DNA from 3 places in the Comamonas sp. SY3 genome. Region 1 is predicted to be linked to each of the others. Evidence: predicted binding sites of a transcription regulator. Region 1 holds the regulator's gene; each other region holds the start of a gene.
The links. Region 1 encodes sigma-54, which starts transcription at its own class of promoters, with help from an activator protein. Its sites were predicted from a motif close to TGGCANGNAANCTGCTTT; they were not measured.

Region 1 (5,689 bases):
GCTTCGGCCTACCACAGCTACTATGATGCAGAGCGTATCCTGGTCGATGACGAAGCCACCAAATTGGCCCGTCTGGCCTTGGTGGCAGCGGTAGCCCAAGTGCTGCGCAACGGCCTGGCCGTGCTGGGCGTCAGTGCCCCGGAACGCATGTGATTTTGCGAGAAAAGGTAATAACTGCAATGCGACGACATCAACGTGGTGGAACCATCCTGGGCCTGATCCTGGGGCTGCTGGTGGGCGTGGGCGCGGCGTTGGCCGTCGCCGTGTACGTCACCAATGTGCCGGTGCCGTTTGTCAACAAAGGTGGCGTCAAGGGCGAAGCCAAGGACAAGGCCGAGGCGCAGCGTAACCAGAACTGGGACCCGAACTCGCCGCTGTACGGCAAGAACCCTGCGCGTGCGCCGGCTGCGGTGGCACCGGCTGCGCAGGGGGTGGTGGTGCCCGAGCCACCGCGCACGGTGGCCGACAACGCCACCCCGCCGGTCGAGGCCAAACCCGCCAAACCCGAAGTGGTGCTGCCGGATGCCAGCAAGCCCGCTGACAAGCCGGCAGACAAGACACAGGTGGCCAAGCTCGATCCCAAGGCCGGCCAGGGCGCCGATCCGCTGGGAGACCTGGCCAAGGCGCGCAGTGCGGATGGCACCGATGGCTTCCAGTACTTCGTGCAGGCCGGTGCGTTCCGCACCCAGTCCGATGGCGATGCGCAGCGCGCCAAACTGGCAATGATGGGTTGGGAAGCCAGGGTGAGCGAGCGTGAGGTCAATGGCCGCACGGTATACCGGGTGCGCGTGGGACCCTTCAACAAGCGCGATGATGCCGATGGCCTCAAAGGCAAGCTCGATGGCGCTGGCGTCGATGCGCAGATCGTCCGCGTGCAGCGTTGAACTTTTGGCGGTGCCGCGCACTCCTAACCGCAACTTGTCACTGGAGTTAACAAAACATGAAACGTCGTGAGTTTTCCACTTTCGCGGCTTCCGCTACGGCCGCTTCCGCGCTGAGCCTGCCTTTCGCCACCGGCGCCAATGCGCAGGCCAAGTTCAAGGAAGGCAAGGACTACATCAAGCTGGCCAAGCCGGTGACCCCTGATGCACCCGCTGGCAAGGTGGAAGTGATCGAATTCTTCTGGTACAGCTGCCCCCACTGCAATGCCTTCGAGCCGCAGTTCGAAGCCTGGGCCAAGTCGGCTCCGAAGAACCTGCAGATCCGCCGCGTGCCGGTCGCCTTCAACAACACCTTTGTGCCCCAGCAGAAGATCTACTTTGCGCTGGAGTCGATGGGCCTGATCCCCGAGGTGCATGTCAAGGTGTTCCGCGCGATCCATGTCGAGCGCCAGCGCCTGAACAAGGACGAGGAAATCTTCGCCTGGATGGACAAGAACGGCGTGAACCTCGCCAAGTTCAAGGAAGCCTACAACTCGTTCAGCGTGGCAGGCCAGGTGCGCAAGGCGACCCAGCTGCAGGAGTCCTATGGCGTCGAAGGTGTGCCATCGCTGGGCGTGGCCGGCAAGTACTACACCGACGGCACCCGTGCAGGCTCGATGAGCAATGTGCTGCAGGTGGTAGAGTTCCTGGCTGCACAAGGCTGAACGGACTTCCCACCGCGATAGACAAGGCCCGCGCACGCGGGCTTTTTTGTGCCGAAAACGGTCCAACGCTCCAGCATGGCTACAATGGGGCAGAGCAAGATTCATGCCTTTATGAGACACCGTATTTTTACCTCTTTGTTGCTGGCAGCGGCCCTGACCGTGCCGCTGCTGTCGCATGCCGAGCGTGCAGACCGCACCAAGCCCATGAACATCGAGGCGGACGATGGCCGCCATGATGAACTCAAGCAGACCAGCGTCTTCACGGGCAATGTGGTGGTGACCAAGGGCACCATCATCATCCGTGGCGCGCAGCTGACGGTGAGCCAGGACCGCGACGGCTTCCAGCATGGCGTGGTCACCGCTGCACCGGGCAAACTGGCGTTCTTCCGCCAAAAACGTGATTCCGCACCGGGCGCTCCCGACGAGTTCGTCGAAGGCGAAGGAGAGGTCATCACCTATAACGGCCGCGATGACACCGTGCATTTCGAGCGGCGGGGTGAGCTGCGCCGCTACCGCGAGACCACGCTGACCGACCAGGTCAGCGGCCCGCTGATCGTCTACAACAACCTGAGCGATACCTTCACCGTCTCCGGCCAGAAGGGCGCCCAGGCGGCCGATCCCAAGCCCGGCGCGCCCAAGAAGGACCGTGTCCGTGTGATCCTGACCCCCAAGGCAGATGGCAAGGCGGACGACAAGGCCAGCAGTCCGGCCAAGCCCGCAGCCGACGACAAGACGCCATTGCGCCCCAGCACCCAACTGAACGACGGAGCCAAGTAACCGTGGCAGAGAATTCGTCGACCATTTCCGTCAACGCCCGGGTGGCCACCAGCGACCAGCGCAGCCAGCTCGAGGTGTTGCATCTGGAGAAATCCTACGGCAGCCGCAAGGTGGTCAAGGACGTATCGCTGTCCGTGCGCAAGGGCGAAGTGGTGGGTTTGCTCGGCCCCAACGGCGCTGGCAAGACCACCTCGTTCTACATGATCGTCGGCCTGGTGCGCAGCGATGGCGGCGACATCCGCATCGATGGGCAGTCGGTCGCCAATATGCCGATCCACCAGCGCTCGCAGCTGGGCCTGTCCTACCTGCCGCAGGAAGCCTCGATCTTCCGCAAACTCAGCGTGCAGGACAACGTACGCGCCGTGCTGGAGCTGCAAAAGGACGAGCATGGCAAGTCGCTGTCGCGCGCCGAGGTCGAGCGCCAGCTGACCGCATTGCTGCAGGAGCTGCGTGTCGAGCATCTGCGCGAGTCGCCATCGGTCGCGCTCTCTGGTGGTGAGCGCCGGCGGGTCGAAATCGCCCGCGCGCTGGCCACCCAGCCCCGTTTCATCCTGCTCGACGAACCCTTCGCCGGCATTGACCCGATCGCCGTGATCGAGATCCAGCGCATTGTGGCTTTCCTCAAGGAACGTGGCATTGGCGTGCTGATCACTGACCACAATGTGCGTGAAACCCTGGGTATCTGTGACCATGCCTGCATCATCAGCGATGGCAAGGTGCTGGCCGCAGGGACGCCGCAAGAGATTGTGGAGAACGCAGAGGTTCGGAGGGTGTACCTGGGTGAGCATTTCCGCATGTGATACTGCACGCCCTGGCGGGCGTGCGAGCCAAGAAGCCGCCCCTCACATTGGGGCTGGCGGGGCTGATCCGTTGCCAGCTGCCGCAGCCGCAGCGGGGGCTCTGCGATGATGCCTTCGCTGTCACTGCGCGTATCGCAGAACCTGACGCTGACGCCTCAGCTGCAGCAGTCGATCCGCCTGCTGCAGCTGTCCACGCAGGAGCTGACGCAGGAAGTCGAGCAGATGCTCGACGAAAACCCGTTTCTGGAGCGCGAGGGCGATGATGCGCCCGAATCCGAACCGGGCAAGGACGCCGCCGAATCTGCTGAATCTGCCGAGTCCACCGAGGCTGCAGATGCGGCCGACAAGGTTGCCGACCTCGTGACCGGCACCGACCCCGGCAACACCAGCGATTTCGAGCCGGGTGCATCGGATCTGCCGCTGGACTTTGGCGCCGGCAAGGAAACCGGCGTAGATGCCGAGGCAGCTGCGGGCGATTCGGCATCGGACTGGGAAGAGTGGGGCGGCGAGCTGCCGGCCCGTGCCAGTGCGGGCGATGACGATGACGAAACGCCGATGTCCGAGCGGCGCAGCGAGCACCTGAGCCTGCAGGATGTGCTGCACCGCCAGGCGCTGTCGTTGCGCCTGTGCCAGGAAGACCGGGCAGCGCTCTATTTTCTGATCGAATCGCTGAACGACGACGGCTACCTCGAAGAAACACTCGCCGAGCTGGCACAAAGCTTTGGCGATGCCAGCGACCCCGAGCGCTACGAAGCACTGCTGCACCACCTGACGGTGGCGCTGCGCCTGTTGCAAAGCCTGGAACCCATCGGTGTGGGCGCACGCAACCTGTCCGAATGCATGCAGCTGCAGATCAAGGCCCAGCAGCGGCTGCTGGATGAAGAGGGCTCGGACACGCCCGAGGCCGATGCGCTGGCGCTGGAGACCGCGTTGCTGGTCTGCCAGGAATCCCTCGACCTGCTGGCGCGCCGCGATGTGCGCAAGCTGATGCAGCTGACCGGCTGCAACGAGGCGGCGGTGCGCAGCGCGCTGGGGCTGATTGCCAAACTCGAACCCCGCCCGGGCCGGCCCTATGCCGATGTGGACCGCAATGCCATCATCCCCGATGTCATCGTGCGCCCCAGCAACGAGCGCGGCCTGCCGGTGCCCGGCTTCAGCGTGCAGCTCAATGCCGAGGTGATGCCGCGCCTGCGCGTGCAGGATGTCTATGCCAATGCCTTGCGCAGCCACAAGGGCTGCGAGGGCCATGGCGCCCTGCAGCAGCGGCTGCAGGAGGCGCGCTGGTTCATCAAGAACATCCAGCAGCGCTTTGACACTATCTTGCGTGTCTCGCAGGCCATTGTGGAGCGCCAGCGCAATTTCTTTGTGCATGGCGAGCTGGCGATGCGCCCGATGGTGCTGCGCGAGATCGCCGATGAGCTGGGTCTGCACGAATCCACGATCAGCCGCGTGACCACGGCCAAGTACATGGCCACGCCGCAGGGCACCTTCGAGCTCAAGTACTTCTTCGGCTCGGGCCTGGGCACCGAGACGGGCGGCAGCGCCTCCAGTACGGCGGTCAAGGCGCTGATCAAGCAGTTGCTGGACGAGGAAAGCGCGAAGAAGCCGCTGTCGGACGCAAAAATTGCCGACCTGCTGCAGGCCCAGGGCATTGAATGCGCGCGCCGCACCGTGGCCAAGTACCGCGAAGCGATGCGCATCCCGCCGGCCAGCCTGCGCAAGGCGCTGTAAACGCAGGCAGCACGGGCCATGAAAAAACCGCAGTGGCGTTGCACACTGCGGTTTTTGCGTTGAGGCGCTGCGGTTTTACTTCGGCCACAGCCACCAGATGAACAAGGCCAGCACGGCCAGCATCAGGCCGAACTTGGTCAGCTTGTAGGCCGTCTTGTTCCAGGCCTTGAAGCGGCGGCGGTACTGGCCCATGTAGAAGGAGACCTTGAAGATGCGGCTGATGAAGCCGCGCGGATCGCCTTCGTTGTTGGGCGAGCTGGCAGCAGCCACCACATGCGTGCCCAGCCAGCGGTTGAGCCACTGCGCAAAGCCATTCGTCATCGGGCGCTCGACATCGCAGAACAGCACGATGCGGTTGCCCTCGGACCGGTTCTCGGCCCAGTGCATATAGGTCTCGTCAAAGACCACGCCTTCGCCCTCGCGCCAGCTGTAGGGCGTGCCATCGACTTCGATCATGCAGCGGTCGTCATTGGGTGCCAGCACGGCCAGGTGGTAACGCAGCGATCCGGCGTAGGGATCGCGGTGCAGGTTGAGCTTGGCGCCGGGCGGCAGCTCGGCAAACATGGCCGCCTTGATGCCGGGGATGGACTGCACCAGCGCCGTGGTCTTGGGGCAAAGCTCCATTGCCGAGGGGTGGGCCTGGCCGTACCACTTCAGGTAGAAGCGCTTCCAGCCGGTCTTGAAGAAGGAGTTGAAGCCCGCGTCGTCGTTGTTGGCCGCTGCCTTGATCTGCATCGCCTGGTGCAGGCCGATGGCCTCTTCGCGGATCTCGCGCCAGTTGGCCTGCAGCGGGGCC
Region 2 (5,689 bases), on a different contig from region 1:
CAACCCCAGCAGCATCCATGGCAGCGGCCTCAAGGCCCGTGCGCTGCTCGACGAGGCGCGCGCTGCCGCACGCCAGGTGCTGGAGGTGCCCAGCGGCCAGCTGCTGTTCACCAGCGGCGCGACCGAGGGCATCCAGACGGCCGTGCTGTCCGCGCTGAGCGCGCTGCGCCAGCGCCGCGAGTCGGGCGACAGCAGCCCCATGCAGCTGCTCTACGGCGCGACCGAACACAAGGCCGTGCCCGAGGCCCTCAAGCACTGGAATGCCGTGCTCGGCCTGCACCTGCCGGTCACCGCCATCCCCGTGGGCATCGATGGCCGCCATGACCTGGCCTGGCTGCGCACGCAGGCCCCCTCGGCCGGCCTGGTGTGCACGATGGCCGCGAACAACGAAACCGGCGTGGTCAGCGACCTCGATGGCATTGCCGATGCGCTGCGCGGCAGCCCGGCGCTGTGGCTGGTCGACGGCGTGCAGGCGCTGGGCAAGCTGGCGCTCCAACCGGTGGAGCGCGGCATCGACTACGCACCGTTTTCCGGCCACAAGCTCTATGCGCTCAAGGGCGTAGGCATGCTCTATGTGCGCGAGGGCGCGCCCTTTACGCCGCTGCTGGCCGGCGGTGGCCAGGAAGGCGCGCTGCGCGCCGGTACCGAAAACATGGCTGGCATTGCCGCGCTCGGCGCGGTGCTGCGCGCGCTGCAGGACGGCAGCAGCTTTGCCAACGCCGCCACGATGGCCGCCCACCGCAGCCAGCTGGAAGCGGCGCTGCGCGATGCCTTTGCCGGTCTGGTGTTCAACGCCCCGCCCGCGCTGTGCCTGCCCACCACGTTGAACTTCTCCGTGCCGGGCCTCAGCGCCAAACTGCTGCTCGATCTGTTTGATGCCGCCGGCCTGCGGGTCAGCGGTGGCTCCGCCTGCAGCGCCAGCAAGGCTCAGCCCAGCTATGTGCTCGAAGCCATGGGCCTGCCCGCCTGGCAGACGGCCGCTGCGGTGCGCATGTCCTTTGGCGCTGCCGATTCGGCCGAGATGATCGCCGAGGCCTGCCAGCGCATCCGCGCCTGCGGCGCCGCACTGCGCGCCAACTGCCTGGTGGAAGCGCCTGAAGACACCGCCCACGGCACTGCCCCGCTGCTGACGCGCTTTGTCGTCGATGGCGCCTGCTGCTACCTGCTGGCCGATGCCACCAGCCAGCGCTGCGTGGTGGTCGATCCGCTGCCCGAGCTGGTTGGGCGTCTGGCGCAATGGCTGCGCTGCCGGGGCTTCACGCTGGCCGCCGTGCTGGACACCCACAGCCATGGCGACCATGCCTCATCGGCGGCCGAGCTGCGCGCGGCCGTGCCCGCTGCGCTGCAGGCCGCTGGCGCGGTAGATGCGCTGGGCTGGCCCCAAGGCGCCACGCAGATCGACCTGGGCGCCTACCGCCTGAGCCGGCTGGCGCTGCCCGGCCACACGGCCGACTCCACCGCCTATCTGCTGCATGAAGGCACGCAGCTGCAGCTGGCGCTGGTCGGCGATACCGTGCTGCCTGGCGCGCTGGGCCGCAGCGATTTTGCGCAGAGCGCGCCGCTCGCCTATGCGGACAGCCTGCGCCTGCTGGCGGAGACCGTGGGCCCGCAGACCCTGCTGCTGCCCGGCCATGACTACGACCACCGCTTTGCCTGCACCCTGGCCGTCGAGGCTGCTGCCCAGCCGCTGCTGGCCGGCGTGCTGCAGGGCCAGCTGGATGCCGCCGCCTTTGCCGCTGCCAAGGCTGCACTGGAGCAGGACCTGGCCCCCACCGCCTACCAAACCATGGCCTGCGGCGCCCGCGTGGAGGCCGCCACGCCTGCCGTGTGTGTGGAGCTGCCGGTGGCCCGTGCCCAGGCACTGCAGCAGGCCGGCAGCGCCGCGCTGCTGGTGGATGTGCGCGAGCCCTATGAGCAGCAACTGGGCCAGGCGCCGGGCATGGACGAGGGCGCCAGCAGCCAGGCCGTGCCGCTGTCCGGCCTGCTCAATGCACTGCCGCAGTGGCTGGCCTTGCCGGCCGATACCCCCGTGGTGTTTTACTGCCGCAGCGGCAACCGCAGTGCCCAGGCGGCCCATGCATTGCGCCGGCTGGGCCACCACCAGGCCTTCAGCGTCGCCGGTGGCCTGGCGCTGTGGCCAGAGCGCGCCCCGGCATCGGTCTAAGCCGTGTTTCAGGAGCAGATCGTAGACAGGTTCTGAGCGCCAGCACGGCGCACAAAAAAAGGCCGGCCGGGTTGTACACCCGTCCGGCCCCCCAAGGAGTATCCGCAAGAATCAACGTCCGTAGGCCGCTTCGCCGTGGGAGGTGATGTCCAGGCCTTCGCGTTCGGCTTCTTCCGTCACCCGCAGGCCACCGGTCAGCAGACCTGCCACCTTGTACGAGATCCACGCTGCCACCGCAGACCACACGATGGTGATCAGCACGCCCTTGGTCTGCACCCAGATCTGGTGGGCCATGTTGTAGCCTTCCGGCTCGACGCCACCCAGGCTGGAGGCGCAGAACACACCGGTCAGGATGGCACCCAGGATACCGCCCACGCCGTGCACACCGAAGACGTCGCAGGTGTCATCGACCTTGAGCAGGCGCTTGAGGCCGGACACACCCCACAGGCACAGCGCACCGGCGAGCAGACCCATCACGATGGCACCCATGGGGCCGACAAAACCGGCTGCCGGGGTGATGACCACCAGGCCACCGACGGCACCCGAAGCGGCACCCAGCATCGAAGGCTTGCCCTTGTGCAGGGTTTCGCAGACCAACCAGCTCACGCAAGCTGCGCCGGTGGCCACGATGGTATTGATGAAGGCCAGACCGGCAATACCGTTGGCAGCACCTGCCGAGCCGGCGTTGAAGCCGAACCAGCCCACCCACAGCAGCGATGCGCCCACCATGGTCAGAGTCAGGTTGTGGGGCGCCAGCGCTTCGCGGCCAAAGCCCAGGCGCTTGCCCAGCACATAGGAGCCCACCAGACCGGCCACACCGGCGTTGATGTGCACGACGGTGCCGCCGGCAAAGTCCAGTGCGCCATCCTTGCCCAGCAGACCACCGCCCCAGACCATGTGGGCAATCGGCAGGTAGCTCAACGTGAACCACAGCACCGCAAAGATCATCACGGCAGCAAACTTGATGCGCTCGGCAAAGGCACCGACGATCAGCGCCACGGTGATGGCGGCGAACGTGGCCTGGAACGAGACGAACACATACTCAGGCACAGTGGCCATCGCACCAGAGAGCGTATCCGGGGTGATGCCCATCAGGAACACCTTGCCGAAGTCGCCAAAGAAGTTGCCTTCGCCGGAGAAGGTCAGCGAGTAGCCGTAGATGGTCCACAGCACGGTGATCAGCGAAAAGATCGTGAACACCTGGGCCAGCACCGACAGCATGTTCTTGCTGCGCACCAGACCGCCGTAGAACAGCGCCAGACCCGGGATGACCATCAGGATCACCAGCATGGTCGAGGTCATGATCCAGGCGGTATCGCCCGCGCTCAGAACGGGAGCTGCCGCATCAGCCGCAGCCGCGTTGCCCGCAGTGGCCACTGCCACCGCCGCCAGCCCTGCCAAGGAAAGTAGTCGTCTCATGTTGTTCACACCTTCAAGATAAATTGGCTTGTAGCGCGCGCCTTGCCAGCGCGGAGCGCCTTTTTTTTAGATTGCGTTCGGGCCGGTTTCGCCGGTACGGATACGCACCACCTGCTCCAGCGGGGAGACAAAGATCTTGCCGTCGCCGATCTTGCCGGTGCGCGCGGCGTTCTCGATGGCCTCGATCACCCGGTCCACCAGGTCCTCGGCCACCGCGATCTCCAGCTTCACCTTGGGCAGGAAATCCACCACGTACTCGGCGCCTCGGTACAGCTCGGTATGGCCCTTCTGACGTCCAAAGCCCTTGACCTCGCTCACCGTGATGCCTTGCACCCCAATATCGGACAGCGCCTCACGCACTTCATCGAGCTTGAAGGGCTTGATCACCGCCACTACCAGTTTCATGTTCATAGGTTCTCCTGTCGTCACTTATTGCAGCGGCGCTGCATCAAAAAGCCTTGGTCAGCGACACGATCGCACGACCCTTGTTCACAAAGCCGAAGGCGCCTGTCTTGTTGGCACCCACCCAGGCGGCACTCAGCGAGAAACCGTCACCCAGGTCATAGGCACCGCCCACGCTGTAGTCCAGGTAGTTGGGCACGCCCAGGTCCTTGATGTCGCTGGAAAAGCGGGTGTAGCCCACGGCCAGCTTCAACGTGGTTTTGGGCGCCACTTCCTGCGCAAACGCCACATTCAGGTAGCCGGTGTTGCGGCCCTTGTACGTGCTGTCGTACTTGGTGCCGGCCCAGCCAAAGTAATCCTTCGATACGGTGTGCGAGTACTTCACGGTCACCGGGCCGTAGGTGCCCGAGCCGTACAGTTCGGTGGTGTTGCCCAGCGTGTTGCCGGGATAGACATAGGTCAGCAGACCCAGGTCCCAATCCACATCGGCGGCCTTGAACTTGTAGCCACCGTAGAAATCCATCTCCACCTTGTTGTTGTCGAGCCAGTCGACGGTGGAGTTCCAGTTACCCACATAAAAGCCGCTGTCGCCAAAGGCGTAGTCGACCCCTCCCTGGAGTGCGGGCTTGACCCACTTGGCACTAGAGGACTTCTGGTCCTGACCGCGGAACTTGTAGTTCGTGGTCACGCTCACGTTGGCGGTCAGCTGCGCGCTCGCCACCACCGGCAGCGCCAGGAACGCTGCACCCGCCACCACCATCCAGCCTCTGTTGCTCATCGCCATTGCCACACTCCTTGTTGATGAATTCGACCCATCCGTTGGTGGCAAGCACAATGCACAGAGCGTGCCAAACCTGGCACCACCCCGCGCGTTGTGCGCACCAGACAAGCGCCGCCCGCTATGTTTTTTTGCAAATGCTTACGTTCTCAGCCGCCACCGGGCTGTGCGGGGCAAACGGCGCAGGCTGGGTGCCAGCGGCGCTGCCGCTGCGGGCTGGCGCCCCTTGTCCCGAAAACCGACTTTTGCGATGCTGGCTGCAGCCGTGCCTCCAAGAGGTGCTTCGCAATGCACCAAAACGGTGCACAACCACAAGGAAGCCAGCCCATGAGTCTCGCCGTGGTGCACAGCCGGGCCCTGGTCGGGCTCACCGGCCACCCCGTCAGCGTCGAAGTCCATCTGGCCAATGGCCTGCCCAGCTTCACCCTGGTCGGCCTGGCCGATCTGGAAGTGAAAGAGGCTCGCGAGCGCGTGCGCTCGGCGCTGCAGAACAGCGGACTGGAGTTCCCGCACAACAAGCGCATCACCGTCAACCTGGCCCCGGCCGACCTGCCCAAGGAATCGGGCCGCTACGACCTGGCCATCGCGGTCGGCATTCTGGCGGCCAGCGGCGCCATCGATGCAGACCGGCTCCAGCACTACGAGTTTGCCGGCGAGCTGTCGCTGTCCGGCGCACTGCGGCCCGTGCGCGGCGCGCTGGCCGCGAGCATGGATCTGCACCAGCGCGGCCAGCATGTGCGCCAGGTGCTGCCCCCGGGCAGTGCAGAAGATGCGGCGCTGGTGCCCGATGCCGAGGTCTACCGCGCCAGCCACCTGATGGACGTGGTGCAGCACTTTGCGCCGCAGGCCGCCAGCGCCGAGCCCGATGCAGCCCCCAGCCAGTGGCAGCGCATGCCCGCCCAGAGCCGGCCGCCCGAGGCGCCCGG
Region 3 (5,689 bases), on a different contig from region 1:
CGCCGGACAGCAAGTCAGTGATCGTGGCCAATGCCACCGGCGATTCGCTGACCTTTGTCGATCCCAAGACAGCGGAGGTGCAGCGCGTGATCCAGGGTATTTCCGATCCCTACCACCTGCGTTTTTCGCCGGACATGAAGTGGTTCGTTACCGCCGCCAATCGTCTCAACCATATCGACATCTACCGTTGGGATGGGCAGGAACCCAAGCTGGCCAAGCGCATAGCGACAGGCAAAACCCCGAGCCACCTGTGGATTGACAGCAAGAGCACAACGATCTACTCGACGATGCAGGACAGCGACGAGCTGGTGGCGATCGACATAGCCACACAGACCCTCAAGTGGCGCACCAAGACGGGGCAGATGCCGGCCGATCTGTATGGGAGCCCGGACGATAAATTCGTGTTCATTGCGCTCACCGGCAGTGACGGCGTTCAGGTGTTCGACGTCAGTGGCGCCGAGCCCCGGCTGGTCAATACGATCAAGACCGACAAGGGTGCGCACGCCTTCCGCGCGACCGGCGATGGCCGCCATCTTTTCGTCAGCAACCGGGTGGCCAATACCATCAGCAAGCTCGACATGGTGAGCCAGAAGGTGGTCGACCGCTACCCTGGACCCAGCGGTCCCGATTGCATGGATGTGAGCCCGGACGGCCGCTATATCTACCTCAGTTCGCGCTGGGCAGGCAAGATGAGTGTGATCGACACGGTTGAGCGCAAGGTGGTCAACCAGGTCAAGGTAGGCAAATCGCCGCACGGCATCTGGGTGCTGGACCACGCACCGCGCTAGTGCATCGTTGAGTCAGCCGCAGAGGGAATAGCCACGCTATGCGCAGCACATTTTTCTGGCTTCTGGCCGCCCATTTGGGCAGCGCCGTTGCCTTTGCCCAGCCTGCTGCTTCAGCGCCCGTTGCAGCGGTCGCTGCGGGAGCGCGTTGCAGCAAGCCCGTCTATCTGACCTTGGACACTGGCCACATGGGGGTAGCCAACCAGATCGCCGAGGTTCTGCACAAGACGCAGGTCAAGGTCACCTTCTTTGCGGCCAATGAACGCACCAAGGAGGGCGATGGCAGCCTGGGTGACCACTGGGCGCCCTGGTGGCGTGCGCGCGCCGCAGAAGGCCATGCCTTTGCCTCCCACACCTGGGACCACACCTACTGGCGTGGCGATGTCAAAGTGCCGGCAGGCGCTGCGCCCCGGTTCAAAGTGCAGCCGTCACAAGGCCCGCAGGCCGGGCAACGCTTTGAATGGACGGCCGCGCAGTACTGCGCGCAGATTCAACAATCCGAGGACCGTCTGACCAAGATCACCGGCGTCAAGCCCTTGCCGCTGTTTCGCGCGCCGGGTGGCAAGACCTCACCCAGCCTGATAGCCGCCGCCAAGGGCTGCGGCTATGCGCATGTGGGTTGGTCGCCGGCGGGCTTTCTGGGTGATGAACTGCCCAGCGACCAATACCCCAACCAGCAGCTGCTGAACAAGGCGCTCCGCGACATCCGCCCCGGCGATATCCTGCTGGCCCACCTGGGCATCTGGGACCGCAAGGACCCTTGGGCGCCGGCCGTACTGCAGCCGCTGATCGAAGGTCTGCAGGCCAAGGGATTTTGTTTTGCCACCTTGCGTGAGCATCCGCAATACAAGGATTGGATTCGTCAGCATGGTGGCTGAAAGCGCGCGCGGTAGCGCACACTGGCTGCAGCGCTGGAAGCCCGATTCGCACTAATGGTTTGCCATGGAATTTCTCAGCACGCTTTTTGATAACGCGCAGCAGTGGCTGTTCGAGCAGCTGCTGCAGCCGCTGCTGTTCAACCTGGGCCTTGCCAGCTACCTGGAAGATGGCTACACGGCAGCGGGCTGGTTCTTGGTCGGTTGCCTGCAGATCGTCATCATGGTCCTGGTCATCGCGCCGCTGCAGCGCTGGCGGCCCGTCGAGGCGGTGACCGACCGGCATGCGATCCGTGTGGACATGCTCTACACCTTTATCCATCGCCTGGGTCTGTTCCGTCTGGCCTTGTTCTTCACCATCGATCCGCTGTGGGACATGGTGGTGGGCGCGCTGCGCGTGCGTGGTTTTGAGACCTGGCATCTGGATGCACTCTGGCCTGGTGTCACGGACCTGGGCTGGGTAAGCCTGCTGATCTACCTGGTGGTGTTCGACTTCGTCGCGTACTGGATCCACCGGGGCCAGCACCAGTTTGTCTGGTGGTGGCGGCTGCATGCCTTGCACCATTCCCAGCGGCAGATGACGATGTGGAGCGACAACCGCAACCACCTGCTCGATGACCTGGTGCATGACAGTATTTTGGTGTTCGTCGCCGTCTTGATCGGTGTGGCGCCCAGCCAGTTCGTCGCGATTGTCGCCATCACCCAATTGAGCGAAAGCCTGCAGCACGCCAATCTGCGCCTGTGGTTTGGCCGCCTGGGCGAGCGCCTGTGGATCAGCCCGCGCTTTCACCGCCGCCACCATGCCATCGGCATTGGCCACGAGTCACCCACGTCTTCTGCGGCGCCCAGCCCCGCCGTCCAGGCCGGAGAGGCCGTGCCCCGTACGCGATTGGGGGGCTGTAATTTTGGTGTACTGCTGCCATGGTGGGATATGCTTTTTGGCACCGCCAACTTTGAGCTACGCTATGACCCCACCGGTATCCGTGACCAGGTGCAGCCCAACCGCCACGGGCAGTTGCGCGATTACGGGCGCGGTTTTTGGAGCCAGCAGTGGCGTGGTCTGTTGCGGTTGCTGGGCCGTGCCTGAAGCGAAGTCCATGCCTGCCATCCGCTGCCGCAGAGGGCGATTCCCTGTCCTGCGGTGCCGCTGAAACCTACAAGGAGTTCACCCCATGCCCTCAGCGTCTGCCGGCTCCAGCCTGATGTTTGATGCTTTCTGGCGCGCTGCCGCCTATTGCTTCCGTCCGCGTGTGATGCTGCTGTCCATTTTGCCGCTGGTGGTGATGTTGGTGGCTCTGGGGGGCTGGAGCTATTTCTTCTGGTCGGGCGCGGTCGCAACCATGCAGCACTGGGTGGAGACCATTGGCTGGCTGCGCACGGTGTTCAGCTGGTTTGGCAGCAGCGGCACCGAGGGTTTTGCAGCGGGCATCGCGCCCTTTGTGGTGCTGATCCTGATCACGCCCGTGGCAGCGGTGGTTGCGCTGCTGGTGATTGCACTGCTGATGACGCCCGCGCTGGTCAATATGGTGACCGAGCAGCGCTTCCCTCTTTTGGAGAAGAAAAAAGGCATGGGCCTGGTGACCAGTGTGCTCTGGGCCCTGAGCACCTCGGCAGTGGCCGTCGTGGCCTTTGTCGTGACGATGCCGCTGTGGCTGATCCCCCCTTTGGTGCTGATTGTGCCTCCCGTCATCTGGGGCTGGCTCACCTACCGCGTGATGAGTGTGGATGCGCTGGCTGACCATGCCAGCAAGGCCGAACGCGACACCCTTCTGCAGCGCCACCGCTGGCCGCTGCTGCTGATGGGCATCATCTCCGGCTATATCGGCATCGCGCCCAGCATCGTCTGGGCCTCGGGCATGGTCTTCACGATTGGCTTTGTGGTGCTGATTCCGATCGCCGTATGGATCTATGCGATCACCTTTGCGTTTTCCTCGCTGTGGTTCATCCATTTCTGCCTGGCTGCGCTGCAGCAGCTGCGGATTGCCAATGGAGATCCCGGCGCACAGCTGCCGGTGACGGAGCCCGCGCTGCGCGGCAAAACCGATGGTGTGCGAGTGCCAGACTCCGGAGATGCGATTTAGGGGTCTGGGCGGGGCAGGGCGCGGAGATCGGCAGGCTCACAGCCTATATTCCTGCAGGCAGTGCACCAATGCAGTGCGCTAATACCCATTTTGGTGCGCTAACGCTTCTCAAGTTACGCCACCCCTGCTTTGCACCATTTTGGTGCCGTTGCCGCATCCTACCCCTCGCGCTGCACGGATCTGGGCCGCCGGCTGCAAAATCCTCAGCGCCCCTCTGGGGGTAGGCCAAAAGCGCGGTACAGTCTGGCTTTGGGCACAGTACGGATGCAGGGGCATTCGCCAAGCCCGCTTTTTCCGGTCGGCATGGGCATGTCACAAAACTGGCACGTAAACTGCTTTAGTCTTGGCACAGCCCTTTTTATTCACGATTTTCTTTGGAGCATTAGATGGCCAAGAGCGTTGCAGATGTGATGAGCATGTTGGACGAGAACGAGGTCAAGTTCGTTGATCTGCGTTTCACCGACACCCGTGGCAAGGAACAGCACGTCACGGTGCCTATCTCGCACTTTGACGAAGACAAGTTCACCTCGGGCCACGCGTTTGATGGCTCCTCCATCGCTGGCTGGAAGGGTATTGAAGCCTCCGACATGCTGCTGATGCCCGATCCCAACACGGCCAACATCGACCCGTTCTTTGACGAAACCACGATGTTCCTGCAGTGCGACGTGATCGAGCCCGGTGACGGCAAGGCCTATGACCGCGATCCACGTTCGGTGGCCAAGCGCGCTGAAGCCTACCTGAAGGCATCGGGCCTGGGCGATACCGCCTATTTCGGTCCAGAGCCAGAATTCTTCATCTTCGACGGCGTGCGTTGGAGCACCGAACCCAACAACCCGTTCTTCGACATCGAAGAATACGAAGCACCCTGGAACAGCGGCGCCAAGTTCGACAATGGCAACCGTGGTCACCGTCCACGCGTCAAGGGTGGCTACTTCCCCGTGCCTCCCGTGGACAGCACCCAGGACATGCGCGCTGAAATGTCCCTGCTGCTCGAGTCGCTGGGCATCCCCGTCGAAGTGTTCCACCACGAAGTGGCCGGCGCTGGCCAGAACGAACTGGGCACCCGCTTCTCCACGCTGGTGGAGCGTGCAGACTGGACCCAGGTGCAGAAGTACGTGATCTGGAACGTGGCGGACACCTACGGCAAGACCGCAACCTTCATGCCCAAGCCCTATTCGGGCGACAACGGCTCGGGCATGCACGTGCACCAGTCCGTGTGGAAAGACGGCAAGAACCTGTTCGCCGGTGACGGCTATGCCGGTCTGTCCGATTTCGCGCTGTACTACATCGGCGGCATCATCAAGCACGCCCGTGCACTGAACGCCATCACCAACCCTGGCACCAACAGCTACAAGCGCCTGGTTCCTGGTTTCGAGGCGCCTGTGAAGCTGGCTTACTCGGCCAAAAACCGCTCGGCATCGATCCGTATTCCTTACGTGAGCAACCCCAAGGGCCGCCGCGTGGAAGCACGTTTCCCCGATCCACTGATGAACCCCTACCTGGGCTTCGCAGCGTTGCTGATGGCCGGTCTGGATGGCGTGGAAAACAAGATCCATCCAGGCGAAGCTGCCACCAAGGACCTGTACCATCTGCCTCCGGAAGAAGACAAGCTGGTCCCCACCGTGTGCCACAGTCTGGACCAGGCCCTGGAAGCACTGGATGCCGACCGCGCCTTCCTGACCAAGGGCGGTGTGTTCAGCGACAGCATGCTGGATGCCTACATTGAGCTGAAGATGGGCGAAGTGACCCGCTTCCGCCAAGCGGTGCACCCTGTCGAATACGATATGTACTACTCGCTGTAAAGCCGTTCCCGCCAGGCTTTTTGGCCTGGTCAGTCTGGACAAAGCGACCTGTCAACCTTCCAAGGTGGCAGGTCGTTTTTTTATCGGGTGCCCACCGCGCTGGCATTGGCGGCTTGCGGCGAATCTGTAACAGCAGGAACTGTTCG

Region 2: the regulator sigma-54 is predicted to act here: its motif matches at 4,819-4,836, upstream of ACCQ08_RS07560 (TorF family putative porin).
Region 3: the regulator sigma-54 is predicted to act here: its motif matches at 4,063-4,080, upstream of glnA (type I glutamate--ammonia ligase).

What each region holds. Positions count from the first base shown of each region.
Region 1 covers NZ_JBGTYN010000020.1:43,185-48,873, forward strand. The annotation lists gene argS (arginine--tRNA ligase) at 1-153, shown strand, start outside; gene ACCQ08_RS20230 (SPOR domain-containing protein) at 180-884, shown strand; gene ACCQ08_RS20235 (thiol:disulfide interchange protein DsbA/DsbL) at 941-1,585, shown strand; gene lptA (lipopolysaccharide transport periplasmic protein LptA) at 1,697-2,362, shown strand; gene lptB (LPS export ABC transporter ATP-binding protein) at 2,386-3,162, shown strand; gene rpoN (RNA polymerase factor sigma-54) at 3,268-4,893, shown strand; gene ACCQ08_RS20255 (aspartyl/asparaginyl beta-hydroxylase domain-containing protein) at 4,969-5,689, opposite strand, start outside.
Region 2 covers NZ_JBGTYN010000004.1:212,983-218,671, reverse strand. The annotation lists gene ACCQ08_RS07575 (aminotransferase class V-fold PLP-dependent enzyme) at 1-2,164, shown strand, start outside; gene ACCQ08_RS07570 (ammonium transporter) at 2,276-3,583, opposite strand; gene glnK (P-II family nitrogen regulator) at 3,650-3,988, opposite strand; gene ACCQ08_RS07560 (TorF family putative porin) at 4,032-4,763, opposite strand; gene ACCQ08_RS07555 (YifB family Mg chelatase-like AAA ATPase) at 5,091-5,689, shown strand, end outside.
Region 3 covers NZ_JBGTYN010000009.1:1,178-6,866, forward strand. The annotation lists gene ACCQ08_RS13250 (YncE family protein) at 1-788, shown strand, start outside; gene ACCQ08_RS13255 (polysaccharide deacetylase family protein) at 827-1,663, shown strand; gene ACCQ08_RS13260 (sterol desaturase family protein) at 1,728-2,747, shown strand; gene ACCQ08_RS13265 (EI24 domain-containing protein) at 2,833-3,741, shown strand; gene glnA (type I glutamate--ammonia ligase) at 4,128-5,543, shown strand.